3 regions of the Sporosarcina sp. FSL K6-6792 genome follow, and region 2 is predicted to be linked to each of the others. Evidence: riboswitches for the same ligand, from Rfam matches in the RefSeq annotation. Region 2 holds a riboswitch; each other region holds the start of a gene.

Region 1 (3,278 bases), 1.6 Mb from region 2:
AGCGCTAAGCCCACCGCTGTCTTGTACTGATGAAGACGTGGACTTTATTATTGCGGTGATGAAGAAAGTGTTCAATGAAAATGAATGAGTTAGGTTGAGATTTTTAATCTTGCTAAACCAAAAACGGAGAACCTCCAATTATAGGGGTCCTCAGTTTTTGGTTTTATTTTTTCTAAAGACCATTGAAACGCGCTTCTCGCTACGCTCTTTCATACGCTGAAAATTCTCGAGATGTTTCCAAATGGCGATTGCAAATAACAAAGTTGCTATTACGACTGGCCAGTATCCGTCTGCCAATACTGCCATCGCGATGAGCGTGACGTAGAGCATCAGTACACCAAACACGAGAAAGTCTGTTATTAGTGCTACGACGACAAATAATGCAAAACCAATGAGCCCGATCTGCCAGTCGATTGCAAGCAGTACACCAATTATTGTCGCTGTTCCTTTTCCACCGTTAAAGTTCATATAAAATGGAAAGTTATGCCCAATAACGGCTGCGGCGGCTGTAAGAAATAAAAGTAAAGCCAAAAAGGCTTCTGAAAATCCTGCGTTTTCTGCGAAATAGTGCACAAGTAAGACAGCTCCTGCACCTTTACTGATATCGATTACTGCAACTAATGCGCCGAACTTCTTCCCGAGAACAATGGTCGCATTCGAGGCACCGGCATTTTTCACACCGGTTTCTTTCAAGTTAACGCCGGATATTTTCTGCGCAACAACTGATCCATGCAGGCAACCAACTGCATATCCCCATAAGAGCACGCCTACAATCCATAACCACATATCAAGTTCCTCCTAAAATAACGGTAGTCTAAGTGTAACATTCCACATAGACACAAGTTTCAGAAATATTATTCGGTAAACTATTGACAAAGTATTGAGATATCTACTATACTATGTCACAAGATGGAAAACTGAATATCACAAACTCTTATCAAGAGCGGCGGAGGGAATAGGCCCTGCGATGCCCGGCAACCAGCAAGTGACTAACTTGCAAAGGTGCTACTTCCTACAGATTCGTGCGAACGGTCTGAAAGATAAGGGGAGGAATAAGCGAAAGCGTAACCCTCTTCTTAAGCGAAGGGGGTTATTTTTCATTCCAAAAATACCCCTAACGTCTCCGCCCATTACAATCAAATCCATCTAAAAAACTCTGGAGGTAATGACGATGACAAAACTTCAACCCGAAACACTTCTTCTGCACGGTGGACAAAAACCGGATCCTGTAACAGGTTCACGCGCAGTTCCAATTCATAGAACCTCATCATTTGTATTCCGTGATACAGAACATGCTCAAAAACTATTTGCACTACAAGAAGCAGGCAATATCTATACGCGAATTACAAATCCGACTGTTGCAGTTTTTGAAGAGCGTATTGCGCTTCTTGAGGGTGGTACGGCGGCAGTTGCATTCTCCTCAGGTATGGCAGCTATCGCTTTCTCTATCTTGAACGTAGCTGGTGCTGGAGATGAAATTGTCGCAGCAAGCAATTTATATGGCGGTACTTATAATTTATTCGCCGCTACACTTCCACGCTACGGTATCAATGTAAAGTTTGTCGATGCAACAGATCCTGAAAACTTCCGTGCAGCAATTACAGATAAAACAAAAGCAATATTCGCAGAAACAATCGGTAACCCGAGTCTTCATGTACTCGATATTGAAGCGGTTGCGGACATTGCGCATGAAAACGGTCTACCGCTTCTTATTGATAGTACATTTGCTTCGCCATATGGTTCGAATCCTATCGAATTTGGTGCGGATGTTGTCATCCATTCCGCTACAAAATGGATTGGCGGACACGGTACCACGATCGGTGGAGTTGCTGTTGATGCGGGTACATTTGACTGGACGCAAGGGAGGTTTCCTGGCTTCACAGAGCCTGATGCGTCATATCATGGTCTCCGTTACGGAATTGATACAGCAGCGGCGGCATTTGCGACTAAACTACGCGTTCAACTATTGCGTGACTTCGGACCTTGCTTAGATCCAGATAGTGCATTTAATTTCCTCCAAGGACTTGAAACACTGCATTTGCGTGTGACAAGACATAATGAAAATGCCGTTAAAGTAGCGGAGTTCTTGAAAAAACATCCATCTGTCGAATGGGTAACATATACAGGCAACGAAGATCACCCATCTTATGACCTTGCGAAAAAGTACTTGAAAAACGGCTTCGGTTCCATTATTGTATTTGGTATTAAAGGTGGACGTGATGCAGGCCGGAACGTGATTGATAACGTCAAAATCTGGTCGCATGTTGCGAATGTTGGGGATGCAAAATCACTAATTATCCATCCAGCTTCAACGACGCATCAGCAGCTTGGGCCTGAGGACTTGAAAAAATCAGGTGTGACTGAAGAATTGATCAGACTATCGGTGGGCCTTGAATCTGCGGAAGATATTATTGCAGACCTTGCACAAGCAATCGAACTAGCGGTACCAGTAACAGTATAATTTTTTGGTGACAAGAAAGGGCGTGACAATCGTGGAGACGGGGATAGTGGAAATCGGGCATCTGGTATTGGAATCAGGAGTCGTCTTGGTAAATGTACAGCTTGCCTATGAAAGAACGGGCAGGTTGGATGCACCCCATGTACTTGTTTGTCATGCCTTGACAGGAAGTCACGTGACAGTTGGAACGGTTGACTATCCGGGTTGGTGGAGCGGTCTTGTCGGCAAAGGAAAAAGTATCGATACAAATGAATTATCCGTTATCTCTTTTAACGCACTTGGCGGAAGTGACGGATCAACAGGACCGTTAACTGTAAATCCGGACACAGGCGAGCTGTATAGAAATTTATTTCCAGAAGTAACGATTCGAGATATGGTGCATGCAGAACGGAGAGCGCTGACGGTACTAGGTGTCAATCGGTTAAGGGCGGTCATCGGGGGGGCGCTCGGTGGCATGCGTGTACTGGAATGGGGCATTATGTATCCCGAGGCTATGGATATTCTTTTCCCGATGGCAGTGACACCACAATCAACTAAAATTGGGAACATGGCATCTCCTTTTGGGAATAGCAGAAATGACATGGAGAGCTTCTACCCCTTAATCCGTGCGATGAATACGCATGACATCGGCCGTGGTCGAGGAGGCGTTGAACTAGCTTCCCGCCTGATATCTGCAAAAGTGGTGGCGTTTGCTTTTACACACGATCCGATGTATCCGACGGATGAAATTCGAACGTTCGCCTATATGATTCCCAACTCTATATATTGTTTGGTCAATACAAAACATGCCTATGAAAGTTTTTTAACGGAATTTGAAAAA
Region 2 (3,278 bases):
TATTTGGCAAAACGAGGATTGGGAATTAGCGGCTATTTTGGATGCACATAAAAGTGCTGAAAGTGCGGAACTTGTTATACAAACACTCGGGCAGCATAAAGAAAAATTGGTAGAGATTTTAGATATGAAAGGTCCTCCACGATTTAAACGTTTGGAAATGAAGTTACTTGAAATTTTTCAATCTGAACAATTTTTGAATGAATGCAGATGTGCCATGGGAGAAACGGCTTGTCTTATCGTTGTCAGGAAAGCTAATTACGTTTGGTGGTTTTCGGTTGGAGATTGTTTAGTATATCTGTTCCATTCGGAATTAATTGCCCTAAATCAGTTTCAACTTAACCAAAGGCAATTCTTTGAATGGATTGGTCAAGTGAATACGTTTGAGCAAGCAGTACCATGCTACACGTCAGGGACAAGGGAAATGAGAAAAGGGAACAATCTTATTTTTTTGACGACTGATGGTTTAGTGGAATGCCCGGGGGAACCTTTTTTGGATCCGTCAGATCTCGTTGCCGTGCTGAATGAAAAAGAACTTGATAAAGGGATTTCGCAGTTATTGATGGAAATCGAAAGACAAAATGTACGAGACAGTACGACAATTATCGCATGGAATGTCGAAGTAGAAAAGGAAGGCAGCATCCCGAGCGATTATCTCGGATGAAGGAAAAATGACGGGAGGAATTAGATATGGAAGCATCTGAATTAATTGAAATCAAAACCCTTTATTATAACTTAATTCTTGCATGGAATAATCGCGATGCTAAGAGCATGGCTGATCAATTTACAGAGCAAGGCGAATTGATTGGATTTGACGGAAGTCAAGAAATTGGGCGAAATACTATTTTTGCACATTTAGAACCGATATTTGCAGATCATCCAACACCTCCATTTATCAATGTCGTTAAAGATGTGTACTTTCTGAGTGCTGAGGTTGCGATGTTGCGTGCAATCGTCGGGATGATACCTCCGGGCGGAACAGAACTTGACCCAAATTTGAATGCTCATCAAACACTAATTGCAGTAAAAGAAAAGGATGGATGGAAAATAAAACTTTTCCAAAATACACCGGCCCAATTTCACGGAAGATCTGACTTGGTCGAGCGGATGACCAAAGAATTGAAGCAAGTATCTGATGTAGGCTGAAAAAAGTGCCCCGCACCAAGATAATACCAGTGCGGGGAGTGTTTTAGTTACTGTTCATGACAAAGGTAATCATTTTCTCTTCTTTTCATTTGAGTTCATTCGTTCGCGTTTTGGTTTCAGGGAACGGAGTTCAGCAAACTCGCGGGCTATTTCTTCATTCATGTCGCCCGGTTTTATTTTTTGGTTTTTCGGCGTTTGTGGTAAAGACCGTGCATTATTTCCGCCAGTTTTATTGTCATCTCTTCCCATTGTAACAACTCCTTTCATTTTTTCAGTGCTACGTTAATATGGCTTTCTAAAGAAATATTATTCAGCAATTTTCATGCTGAATTAACGTGAAAATTAAAATAAAAATGTTTGTTTTGATTATTATCGTCAAAAAAGACGGTTTACAATAGTAGTTTTAATAGTATAATAGTAAATAATTGAATATTCTTATCAAGAGAAGCTGAGGGATATGGCCCTGTGAAGCTTCAGCAACCTCTGACTTAGTCAGGAAGGTGCTACCTCCAACAAGATTTTTTCTTGAGAGATAAGAACAGAGTGCCCTAATTAAACCCTCTTTCCTTGTCTTATAGAAAAGAGGGTTTTTTATATTGAATCATTTGATTCAAACTAAAGTGAAAAGGGAGAGACGACACATGCCGATCAATGTACCGAAACAATTACCAGCAGGAGAACTATTGAAGAAGGAAAAAATATTTGTAATGGATGAAGAACGCGCAACGTCCCAAGATATACGGCCTATGAACATCGCCATTTTAAACTTAATGCCTGAAAAAGAAAGAACAGAGTTGCAGCTGCTACGTCTATTAGGGAATACACCGCTACAAGTAAATGTTACATTTTTGAACACAGCAACTCATGATTCTAAAAACGTTAGTAAAACGCATTTAAACGCATTTTATACAACATTTGAACATGTGAAACATCGTCGTTTCGATGGACTGATTATTACGGGTGCCCCGATTGAGCATTTAGAATTTGAAGACGTTAATTACTGGAAAGAAATAACGGAGATTATGGAATGGTCAAAAGAAAATGTAACCTCTGTTTTACATATTTGTTGGGGTGCCCAAGCAGCACTCTATCACCATTATGGAATCGGGAAATTTGAATTGCCGAAAAAATGCTCAGGCGTTTTTACGCATCGACTATCCGACCCAACGATTAATCTTGCACGTGGCTTTAATGATGAATTTAAAGCACCACATTCACGTTATACATCCGTTTCAACAGAGGAAATAAAAAATGATCCCCGTCTACACTTGCTTGCCAAATCAGAGGAAGCAGGGGCATTCATCGTCATTTCTAAAGATAATAAACATATTATGATCACAGGTCATTTGGAATACGATGCGGATACGTTGGCGGAGGAATATGCACGTGATTTGCAAAAAGGAGTCGGTATTGATATCCCGGAAAATTATTTTCCGAATGATGATCCAAGCAAAGAGCCGTTGAATACATGGCGTTCCCATACGCATCTACTCTTCTCCAACTGGCTAAATTATTATGTGTATCAAGAAACACCTTATGAATGGGAATAACTAGTTAATGACAAATGTATCAATTAAACCACGTCTGTAGATTAACCATCTATTTGCATAAAATACTGGTGAGTAGGGCTTGATGACCTTCATTTTCACTGCATTATTTTCGGCCCGCTTTCGACTAACTATTCATGACAGACTTACTGAGGGGTCCGAGTGTGGCTAGAAGTGACTCCGACACTTCTAGCCACACTCTTTTTAGTAATACTATTGCGAATAGTTGCCTGTCGCGTTCCTACACTATTCAAGTGGAAAATGCAGTTGTTTTGGAAGAATAGAATAGATGACATTCTATGAAGGATGTAAGTGCCCGAAGATGCAATTTCGGGCACTCTTGGACGATGTACAATGCGTTCCTTTCTTACTTTTAGCAAAGATTATACATCTAATCATGTGATACCTTATAGCAAGTGCCACTTCTTTACTAGAGAAAAGAAAAAACCATATAGAAAGCTTCAGCCGCCAAAATTGCATCTTTGGCGGCTTTTCTCCGACTTGGATGTCAGCTATTCTTTCATCAAAAAAAGCATAAGCACTACAAGTACTTTTGCATCCAGACATCCCGCTAATTGAATAGAAGTC
Region 3 (3,278 bases), 1.3 Mb from region 2:
ATACCGAGGGGAATACGCATGCGCTAACTAGCGAAGTGGAAGTTTAAGTCGGACTATAAGTGTTACACGTGAAACAAAATACCGATTTGGATGGCTTTATGATTGGTCGCCATTCTTTGTCCATAAAAAAAGGTTGCCCCGTCAGTTATGAAAAACTGATGGGGCAACCTTTCATTTGTTTAATCAAACTTTAGAAAATTCAATTTGATCCTGCAAGTCTCCAGCTAGGGGTGTTAATGTCCCTGCCGATGCTGAAATTTCTTTCAACTATTTTCTGTACAAAAGTAGCACTGTCAACGACAGTACTACTCTGTTTATTAATATGAAATTCCTACACGAAAACCGATATTGTCACCTTGCAGTAGTTCATCGAAAGCAAAAGCAGCTGTGTCACCCACGGATATTTGTTTACCGTCCTCTGGCAACAAGTCGCGCTCAGTTCTGTAGTCCCCCACTGCAACACCATCCGGTAAATAAGTAGGGCAGACAATTGTCCATTCAAGCCCCGATTGACGCAGCATGTCATACACTTTATGGTGCTCCTCCGCCGCAAAAGTTAGCCTGCGATTTGTATCTCCAGCTTCATAACGCAGTTTTTCGGGATCAATCTTACTTTGCAAGATGCCTGCTGTCCCAATTGTGACTAGCCGATTAATTCCTGTATCCTCCATCGCTCTTATCATATGAGGAACTGCCTCAGTCAACGTTGTTGTCTGGTCTGTGCCTAGCGAACTGAATACAACATCCATTCCAGCAATGGCATACGAAACTTCTACAACATCACGGACATCACCTTGGATAATCGTCAACCTATCATGTGGCGCCAATTTCTCAGGTGAACGAACGAGTGCCGTCACTTCATGCCCTTCTACCAATGCTAATTTTAGGACTTCCCCACCCACACGCCCCGTTGCCCCAAACAATGCGATTTTCATAAGAAACATCTCCATTCTATAAATTACTTTCTCATTTTATTAATAAATAAACGCCTGTAAATAGTAAAATACCATATGTGAAGATCCGAAAGGTCTTTTGACTGATATGACGGAATAGTAGTTGTCCTAGATACAATCCAGCAAATACTAGCGGTAGTGCCATTCCGATTGAGGTCCAAATACCTTTAGTTGTACCAACAAAAAGCACTTGAATGAGTAGACTAACGGAATAGATGAATAAATAAAACGCGAGTGTCGTTGCACGTAATGTTTCTTTTTGCATAGCCGTTCCTGCAAAGTAGAGCAAAAGCGGCGGACCTGGCATGCCAATTCCTGTCGTCAATGTACCAGATAATCCGCCAACAACAAAGTCCCCACGTTTAGTTCTCTTAATTCGAAGGTTCAGGACAAGTAGCAGTGTTAGCAAAAGAAGAACAATGCCTATGCCCGTTTTCAATTTGTTGATATCCGCCGAAATGAACAAAATGATACCAATTGGCAGTCCAGATAAGCTCCCGATTATCAACTTTTTTAATAGATCTGTATCCACATCTTTACGTATTTTAGCAATAAGTGCGCTTGAAATAACAAGCGACAAAACTAGGTTTATCTGAATGGCCTCCATCGGATTAAAAATCATGAGTAGAAAAGGTGTCGCCATGATCGAAAAACCAAATCCTGTACTTGTCTGTAAAATGGACGCAAAAAGTATAATGCTAATAAATATGAAAATTGTCATTCTAACACCGCTTTCTCTATCACTTTAAGTGTATCAGAATCCTTAAATTGTTTTTGGTTATTAGTAGTCTGAATTATTTTACTTTAGTAAATTCATTGACTTTCCCTAATTTGCACACTAGAGTTAGATTCAATTCTTGCAACAATCGAATAGCACTACATCACTTTCTTATCCAGAGAGATCGAGGGACAGGCCCTATGACATCTCGGCAACAGGTTCATGACCAATGAACACTGTGCCAACTCCTACAGACGCGTATGCGTTTGGAAGATGAGAACGAGATGGCTTCTTTTATTAGAATCCCTCTTTTTCTTATCTATTTTAAGAAAAAGAGGGATTTTTTTCGTTCTTACAACTGTCTAGCTTCAGCGGCCAGATGCTCGGGGTCACAAGTCATTTTGCTAGTTGCATCCATTGTCCGCACAGAATTAACGAAGTACTTAGGGGGTCAATACATGATTGAATTTAAAAATGCATCCAAGACGTTCGCCCTTGGGAAGCGTGAGGTACATGCGGTAAAAGATGTTTCTCTTTTCGTTGAAAAAGGTGAAATTTTCGGCATCATCGGTTTTAGCGGCGCCGGAAAAAGCACATTGCTACGGTTAGTAAATATGCTTGAACGCCCGACTTCAGGCTCTGTTTTCATACGAGACATCGACGTCAGTACATTATCCTCAAAAGATTTACGGACGCAACGTCGCAACATCGGCATGATTTTTCAGAACTTCAACTTGCTGAACTCACGGACAGTTGCAGGAAACATCGCGTATCCTTTGAAACTTGGCGGAATGCCAAAAAAAGCAATTGCGGAACGCGTCGAGGAATTATTGGACTTCGTTGGCCTGGCCGATAAAGCTAAAGATTATCCGGACCAACTATCAGGAGGGCAAAAACAACGCGTAGGTATAGCCAGAGCACTCGCCACTTCACCAGATATCCTAATCTGTGATGAAGCCACATCTGCACTAGATCCTGATACGACCGCCGATATACTGCGGTTGTTGAAAAAGGTGAATAAGGATTTGGGTATTACAATCCTCCTTATCACACATGAAATGCATGTCATTCAAACAATTTGCGACAAAGTAGCGGTCATGGAAAATGGAGAAGTAATCGAAACGGGTGATGTTTTTGAAACATTTACTGATCCTCAACATTCGACAACACAACGATTCATCCAATCCGTACAGCAGGATCTACCTTCAGAAAAACTGATTAATGAGTGGCAATCAAAAGGTGGCACCAAATTATATCGAGTTATTTTCAAAGGAGATATTGCAAGTGATCCTGTTCTTTCAAAAGTTACACGTAAACATGATGTTGATTTCAACATCGTTTACGGTTCAGTTCGAGAATTACAGGAACGATTTTTTGGCAATCTACTTGTTTCATTTGAAGGAGAAACGGATGCTGTAAGCCGTGTATTAAAAGAACTTGAATTAATTGTAGACATAGAGGAGGTCCTAAAAGATGAACGTTGATTGGCTTACATTTTGGCCCCGGATTGTAGAAGCAACCGGCGAAACACTGATCATGGTAATTGCCACTCTCGTTTTTGGTTCCATTTTTGGAATTGCAATTGGCCTGCTATTATTTGTCACTAG

The links. A riboswitch is a leader RNA that binds a small molecule or an ion and turns the genes downstream of it on or off. The one in region 2 is predicted to bind S-adenosylmethionine.
Region 1: linked by a shared signal. The riboswitch ahead of MKZ26_RS16045 (O-acetylhomoserine aminocarboxypropyltransferase/cysteine synthase family protein) and the one ahead of metA (homoserine O-acetyltransferase MetA) in region 2 are both predicted to bind S-adenosylmethionine.
Region 3: linked by a shared signal. The riboswitch ahead of MKZ26_RS14350 (methionine ABC transporter ATP-binding protein) and the one ahead of metA (homoserine O-acetyltransferase MetA) in region 2 are both predicted to bind S-adenosylmethionine.

The regions. Positions count from the first base shown of each region.
Region 1 is NZ_JBBOSA010000001.1:3,274,571-3,277,848, forward strand. Features, by position in the region: gene MKZ26_RS16035 (aspartate aminotransferase family protein) at 1-88, shown strand, start outside; gene MKZ26_RS16040 (glycerol-3-phosphate acyltransferase) at 151-786, opposite strand; SAM riboswitch class I at 932-1,047, shown strand; gene MKZ26_RS16045 (O-acetylhomoserine aminocarboxypropyltransferase/cysteine synthase family protein) at 1,172-2,461, shown strand; gene MKZ26_RS16050 (hypothetical protein) at 2,493-3,278, shown strand, end outside.
Region 2 is NZ_JBBOSA010000001.1:1,648,160-1,651,437, reverse strand. Features, by position in the region: gene MKZ26_RS07870 (protein phosphatase 2C domain-containing protein) at 1-661, shown strand, start outside; gene MKZ26_RS07865 (SgcJ/EcaC family oxidoreductase) at 688-1,143, shown strand; gene MKZ26_RS07860 (hypothetical protein) at 1,213-1,392, opposite strand; SAM riboswitch class I at 1,576-1,682, shown strand; gene metA (homoserine O-acetyltransferase MetA) at 1,785-2,693, shown strand.
Region 3 is NZ_JBBOSA010000001.1:2,928,194-2,931,471, forward strand. Features, by position in the region: gene MKZ26_RS14335 (VOC family protein) at 1-47, shown strand, start outside; gene MKZ26_RS14340 (NAD(P)-dependent oxidoreductase) at 318-935, opposite strand; gene MKZ26_RS14345 (sulfite exporter TauE/SafE family protein) at 967-1,674, opposite strand; SAM riboswitch class I at 1,840-1,951, shown strand; gene MKZ26_RS14350 (methionine ABC transporter ATP-binding protein) at 2,130-3,155, shown strand; gene MKZ26_RS14355 (methionine ABC transporter permease) at 3,145-3,278, shown strand, end outside.